DNA from 2 places in the Streptomyces sp. NBC_00637 genome. Region 1 is predicted to be linked to the other one. Evidence: riboswitches for the same ligand, from Rfam matches in the RefSeq annotation. Region 1 holds a riboswitch; the other holds the start of a gene.

What was found. Region 1 has a riboswitch for S-adenosylmethionine ahead of thrC (threonine synthase). Riboswitches for the same ligand answer to the same signal wherever they lie in the genome.
Region 2: linked by a shared signal. The riboswitch ahead of OG440_RS27275 (aminotransferase class V-fold PLP-dependent enzyme) and the one ahead of thrC (threonine synthase) in region 1 are both predicted to bind S-adenosylmethionine.

The regions. Positions count from the first base shown of each region.
Region 1 is NZ_CP109046.1:4,647,418-4,650,820, reverse strand. Features, by position in the region: gene OG440_RS20490 (cold-shock protein) at 1-25, opposite strand, end outside; gene OG440_RS20485 (MoaD/ThiS family protein) at 551-826, opposite strand; gene thrC (threonine synthase) at 823-2,124, opposite strand; SAM riboswitch class I at 2,143-2,308, opposite strand; gene OG440_RS20475 (glucosyl-3-phosphoglycerate synthase) at 2,478-3,403, shown strand, end outside.
Region 2 is NZ_CP109046.1:6,229,378-6,232,780, forward strand. Features, by position in the region: gene OG440_RS27265 (cytochrome bc complex cytochrome b subunit) at 1-504, shown strand, start outside; gene trpD (anthranilate phosphoribosyltransferase) at 659-1,723, shown strand; SAM riboswitch class IV at 1,800-1,916, shown strand; gene OG440_RS27275 (aminotransferase class V-fold PLP-dependent enzyme) at 2,097-3,403, shown strand, end outside.

The DNA.
Region 1 (3,403 bases):
ACCATTTGACGGTGCCCTGAGCCATGCCTAACTCCCCTATTACTGGCCCTTGCACGGACCCGCACTTCGCGGATCCGGGTCAGACCTCACCCCCCGGTTGGCTTGGGGGCGTGCGCCGGAACGCGTCGACCGCGGCTGAATGTATCTGCCCAACTGCCGTCTGCAACAGGTCAGTCGGACGAGAATTCCGGACGCACGGGATCCGGAATGTAGCGAGAATTCGCCTGAATTGAGGGCAAGTCGGGCCCTATAAAAGCCGCAAAAGCCACGAAAGAGGCGCACACATTGGCTGCTTCTTGTCGGGCGCGGGGCAGAAATCAAAGCCTCCGGATCCGGTGATCCGGACCGGGTTCCCCAACTGTACCGCGCTCAACCACACTGAATTGCCCCCTCCGCTTCTATCGCGGAGAGGGCAATTCGATGAACGCTCGGTAATAACTGTTACCGACGGTTACTACCGATGGGTACTGAACAACGGTCAGTCACCGCCCGGACCATCGTTCGGACCATCACCCGGGCCATCGCCCGAACGTCCTCCGGAGCCGCCGTCTCAGCCGCCGGCGACGGCCGGGATGATCGAGACGCCGGCGCCGTCCGGGGTCGCCGTCTCCAGACCCTGCTCGAAGCGGACGTCGTCGTCGTTCACGTACACGTTGACGAACCGCCGCAGCTTGCCCTGGTCGTCCAGGACGCGGGCGGCGATACCCGTGTGGTTCTTCTCCAGGTCGGCGATGACCTCGCCGAGGGTGGCCCCCTCGGCCTTCACCTCGGCGCTGCCGCCGGTGTAGGTGCGCAGGATGGTGGGGATGCGGACGGTAACGCTCATGACGCGAGGCCAGCCTCTCGGAAGGAGTCGAGGTTCGGACGGATGGTCGCGGTCAGCCCGGTGCCGGCCACCGCGTCCAGGGTCTTCAGCCCGTCGCCCGTGTTGAGGACGACGGTCGTCTTGGTCGGGTCCAGCAGACCGTTCTCGATCAGCTTGCGCGTCACACCCACCGTCACCCCACCGGCGGTCTCCGCGAAGATGCCCTCGGTCCGGGCCAGCAGCTTGATCGCGTCGACGATCTGCTCGTCGTCCACGTCCTCCACCGCGCCGCCCGTCCGCCGCGCGATGTCGAGGACGTACGGACCGTCCGCCGGGTTGCCGATGGCCAGCGACTTGGCGATGGTGTCCGGCTTCTGCGGGCGGACGACGTCGTGCCCGGCCTTGTAGGCCACGGACACCGGGGAGCAGCCCTCGGCCTGCGCGCCGAAGATCTTGTACGGCCTGTCCTCGACCAGCCCGAGCTTGATCAGCTCCTGAAGGCCCTTGTCGATCTTCGTCAGCTGCGAACCGGAGGCGATCGGCACGACCAGCTGGTCCGGCAGCCGCCAGCCGAGCTGCTCGCAGATCTCGTACGCCAGCGTCTTGGAACCCTCGGCGTAGTACGGCCGCAGGTTGACGTTGACGAAGCCCCAGCCCTCGCCGGCCGAGTCGCCGATGAGCTCGGAGCAGAAGCGGTTGACGTCGTCGTAGTTGCCCTCGATGCCGACGAGTTCGCCGCCGTAGATCGCGGCCATGACGACCTTGCCCTGCTCCAGGTCGTGCGGGATGAACACGCAGGACCGGAAGCCGGCCCGGGCGGCGGCGGCGCCGACGGCACCGGCCAGGTTGCCCGTGGAGGAGCAGGACAGGGTGGTGAAGCCGAACGCGCGGGCGGCCTCGATGGCCTGGGCGACGACGCGGTCCTTGAAGGAGTGCGTCGGGTTGCCGGAGTCGTCCTTGACGAACAGCTTGCCGGCGTCGACGCCCAGCTCACGGGCGAGGTTGTCGGCCTGGACGAGCTTGGTCCAACCGGGGTTGATGTTGGGCTTGTCGGCCACGTCCGCGGGGACGGGCAGCAGCGGCGCGTAGCGCCAGATGTTCGCGGGTCCCGCCTCGATGCGCTTGCGGAGCTCCTCCGTGTCGTAGGAGGAGAAGTCGTAGGCGATCTCGAGCGGGCCGAAACACTCCTCGCAGGCGAAGACCGGGCCGAGGGGCACGCGGTGACCGCACTCGCGGCAGTTCAACGCCGCGGCCGGACCGAGGTCGACGGCAGAGGACGTCGTAGAGTCGGTGGTGCTTGCAACAGTCTGCGCAGCCATGTGAGGCGAGGCCCTTTCTCCTCATCTTCCTCACGACGCATCTCGCCGTGAGACGGATTTGGCACCTTCCCGAGCCGGGAGCCTCGCGGGGAGATCACCACATGAATCGGTGATCGTCACGAGACCGGCTGGAGGGTTGCCGGGGCTTCATCGGGCCGTATCCCTCTGCCCCTCTGGATGAGCGGTATGAAGTTGTGGACGGGGGCGACCTCGGACATGCGATGGTCACCCGCGTTGTTCAAGACTGTAACCGAAGGCCAGGACAGTTGAGATAGTCGTCCGAACCGCGAGATGGATCACACGGTCACCTTCCGTGCACCCGGTGTGATCACGACAGTGAGGAGCCGCAGACTGTGCTTCCAGAGACCGAGCGCTGGCTGGCCACCCGCTCCTGGGCCGTGACCGATCGTCCGCTCCACCGGATCCTGGCCGCCAAGCGCGCCACGAACCAGTCGGTGTCCGTCGTCCTGCCCGCGCTGAACGAGGAGGAGACGGTCGGTGACATCGTCGCGATCATCCGCCACGACCTGATGCACCAGGTCCCGCTCGTCGACGAGATCGTCGTCGTCGACTCGGGATCGACCGACCGTACGTCCGAGGTGGCCGCGGCGGCCGGCGCGCGGGTCGTCCACCGGGACGACATCCTGCCGCGCATACCGGCCGTGCCCGGCAAGGGCGAGGTCCTGTGGCGCTCCCTGCTGGTCACCACCGGGGACATCGTCTGTTTCATCGACGCCGATCTCAGGGAGTTCTCCTCCGACTTCGTCTCGGGGATCGTCGGCCCGCTGCTCACCGACCACGGCGTGGACCTGGTCAAGGGCATGTACGACCGTCCGCTGGGCGGCGCGGCCGGCCAGGGCGGGAGGGTCACCGAGCTGATGGCCCGCCCGCTGCTCAACATGCACTGGCCGCAGCTGGCCGGCTTCGTGCAGCCGCTCGGCGGCGAGTACGCGGCCCGCCGCAGCCTGCTGGAGCAGCTGCCGTTCCCCGTCGGCTACGGCGTGGAGCTGGGCATGCTGGTCGACGCCCTGCACCTGGTGGGCCTGGACGCCCTCGCCCAGGTCGACATCGGCGTGCGCAAGCACCGGCATCAGGACGGGCAGGCCCTGGGCCGGATGGCGGCGGCCATCTACCGCACCGCCCAGCTGCGGCTGGCCCGCGGGCACCTGATCCGCCCATCGCTCACCCAGTTCGAGCGGAGCTCGGACGGCTTCGAGCCGCGTACCTACTCCGTGGACACCGAGGAACGGCCGCCGATGGCGGAGATCGCGGAGTACGC
Region 2 (3,403 bases), 1.6 Mb from region 1:
GCCCCGACGCGCACCGCCCTGGGCGTCGCCTGGGTCACGATGTACATGATCATGCTGGTCGGTGGTGGCAACGACCTGTGGGCCACCCACCTCCACCTGTCGATCAACTCGATCACCTGGTTCGTCCGGATCTTCTTCATCGCCGGACCGGTCATCGCGTACATCGCCACCAAGCGGATCTGCCTCGGCCTCCAGCGCCGGGACCGGGACAAGGTGCTGCACGGTCGCGAGACCGGCACCATCAAGCGCCTGCCGCACGGTGAGTTCATCGAGATCCACGAGCCGCTGAGCCAGGAGCAGCTGCACACCCTCACGGCGCACGAGCAGTACGAGCCGGCGGCGATCGGCGCGGCCGTCGACGAGAACGGTGTCGAGCGCAAGGTGACGGGCAAGGAGAAGCTCCGCGCCAAGATCAGCGGCGCGTACTTCGGTGAGGACCAGCAGATTCCGAAGCCCACCGCGGAGGAGTACAAGGAGATCACGAGCGGCCACGGCCACCACTGATCGCTGAGGCGTCGCCACGCCACGGCAAAGGGCCCCGTCCGGTCTTCGGACGGGGCCCTTTGCCGTGCCCACGGGCTGGATAGGGTGGGGTGCGCCTTGTTTCGAGGCGCGGGTCGGCACACGACGGCACACGACGACACACGCAGGAGCGGCTATGAGCGCTGTGACCCCCGCTGGAGGCGACACCGCGGCGGGCCGTTCCTGGCCCGAGGTGCTGAACGGCCTGCTGTACGGCCGCGACCAGGACGCCGACGCCACGTTCTGGGCGCTGGACCGGATCATGCGCGGTGAGGCGACCGACGCGCAGATCGCCGGGTTCGTGGTGGCGCTGCGGGCCAAGGGCGAGACCGTCGCGGAGATCAACGGGCTCGTCCGGGCGATGTACGAGCACGCCAACCTGATCGAGGTGCCCGGTCCGACCGTCGACATCGTCGGCACGGGCGGCGACGGCGCGAAGACGGTCAACATCTCCACGATGTCGGCGATCGTCGTGGCCGGCTCGGGTGCCACGGTCGTCAAGCACGGCAACCGGGCCGCGTCCTCCGCGTCCGGCGCCTCGGACGTCCTGGAGAAGCTCGGCGTCAATCTGGAGCTGACCCCGCGGCGGGTGGCCGAGGTGGCCCGGGAAGCCGGCATCACCTTCTGCTTCGCGATCAAGTTCCACCCGGCGCTGCGTCATGTGGGCGCCGCACGCGGCCAGTTGGGCATCCGCACGGTGTTCAACGTGCTCGGCCCGCTGACCAACCCCGCCAAGGTGCGGGCCCAGGCGGTCGGGGTCGCGGACCCGCGGATGGCGCCGGTCGTCGCGGGCGTCTTCGCCGAGCGCGGCAACTCGTCCCTGGTCTTCCGGGGCGACGACGGACTCGACGAGCTGACCACGACGGCCACGTCCCGGGTGTGGGTCGTCCGCGACGGCAAGGTCACCGAGGAGACCTTCGACCCGCGTGACGTCGGGCTCGAGCTGGTCCCGGTCGAGGCCCTGCGGGGCGCCGACCCGTCGTACAACGCGGAGGTCGCCCGACGCCTTCTGGAGGGCGAGACGGGCCCGGTGCGGGAAGCCGTGCTGCTCAACTCGGCGGCGGCGCTCGTGGCGCTGGAGCCGGGCACCGGGACGCTGGCGGAGCAGCTGCGGGCCGGGATGGCCAGGGCGGCGGAGTCGATCGACTCGGGCGCGGCCAAGCGCGCCCTGGAGCGCTGGGTGGCCGCCAGCAACGCCTGACGCCCCACCGATGGCCGTCCCGCGATCCGGACACCGGTTGCGGGACGGCGATCACTTCACGTACGTTCCTGTGTCAGGTCATGAGTGACAGTCATGAGGCCCCGGCCGACTGTCCGGCAACCCTCCGTCCGTGGCGGGGTGCCCCGGGTGAAGACCAGGTCGTAGGCAGCGAGGTCTACGGCAAGCGCGGACCCCTCGCACTCTTTCGAGTGAGTACCGCCAGGGGTCCTGGTCGTTCGAGGGAGTCTCCCGTGAGCAAGCGAATGCGATAGGGCGTAGAGCCCCGCCTCCGCACACCCCTTTCACCTTCCTCCGTGCTCGAGCCGTGTCCGCTCGCACGGTGGTTCCCCCTTGCCTCTCACGGGAGTTCGCCATGTCCGTCCCCACCGCTGTCGCCGCCCGTACCGTTTGTGCCCCGCTGCCCGTTCTCGGTCGTGATGTCACGGTCCCGCTCGTGACGGGCGGCGAGGTCACCTACGCGGCGCTCGACTACGCGGCCAGCGCCCCCGCCCTCCAGCGCGTCTGGGACGACGTGGCGGCCTACGCCCCGTACTACGGCAGCGTCCACCGCGGCGCCGGCTACCTCTCGCAGCTGTCCACGGACCTCTTCGAGAACGCCCGCGGGACGGTCGCCGAGTTCCTGGACTGCCGCCCCGACGACCAGCTGGTCTTCACCCGCTCGACGACGGACTCTCTCAACCTGCTGGCGCGGGCCCTCCCCGCCGGCTGCCAGGTCTTCGTCTTCGAGACCGAGCACCACGCCGCGCTGCTGCCCTGGAAGGACGCCCGGGTCACCTGCCTCGACGCCCCGCGCACCCCGCGGCAGGCCGTCGAGACGCTGGAGCGGGCCCTCGCCGACCGGGACCCGCACGGGCCTGCCCTGGTCTGCGTCACCGGCGCCTCGAACGTCACCGGCGAGCTGTGGCCGGTACGCGAGCTGGCGGCCGCGGCGCACGCGCACGGTGCCCGGATCGTCCTGGACGCGGCCCAGCTGGCCCCGCACCACCCGGTCTCCGTGCGGGAGCTGGACGTCGACTGGGTCGCCTTCTCCGGGCACAAGCTGTACGCGCCCTTCGGCTCCGGCGTGCTGGCCGGCCGCGCCGACTGGCTGGTGGCGGCCGACCCGTATCTCGCGGGCGGTGGCGCCAGCCGCAAGGTCTCGCGGCGCGAGGACGGGGGAGTGGACGTGGAGTGGCACGAGAGCGCCGCCCGCCACGAGGCCGGCTCCCCGAACGTGATCGGCGCCTACGCCGTCGCCTCGGCGTGCAAGGCCCTCACCGAGGCGGGCTTCGACGGTCTCGTAGTCCGGGAGGAGTACCTGATCGCGAAGGTGCGGGCCGGTCTGGCCGAGGTTCCGCAGGTGAGGGTGCTGTCCCTGTTCGGCGACGACGCCCCGCGGGTCGGCGTGATCTCCTTCGTCGTCGAGGGCTGGAACAGCTCGCACTTCGCAGCCGCCCTCTCCGCCGAGTACGGCATCGGGGTCCGCGACGGCCTCTTCTGCGCCCACCCGCTGGTCCGCACCCTGCTGGGCGGCGACGCCCGGAGCCAGGGCGAGTGCGGCGCGCCGGAGGCGGCGCCCGGCGAGAAGTCCCTCAACGCGATCCGGGTGAGCTTCGGCGCGGGAACCCCGGACGAGCACGTGGAGCGCTTCGTGAACGCGGTGCGTGAACTGGTGACCGA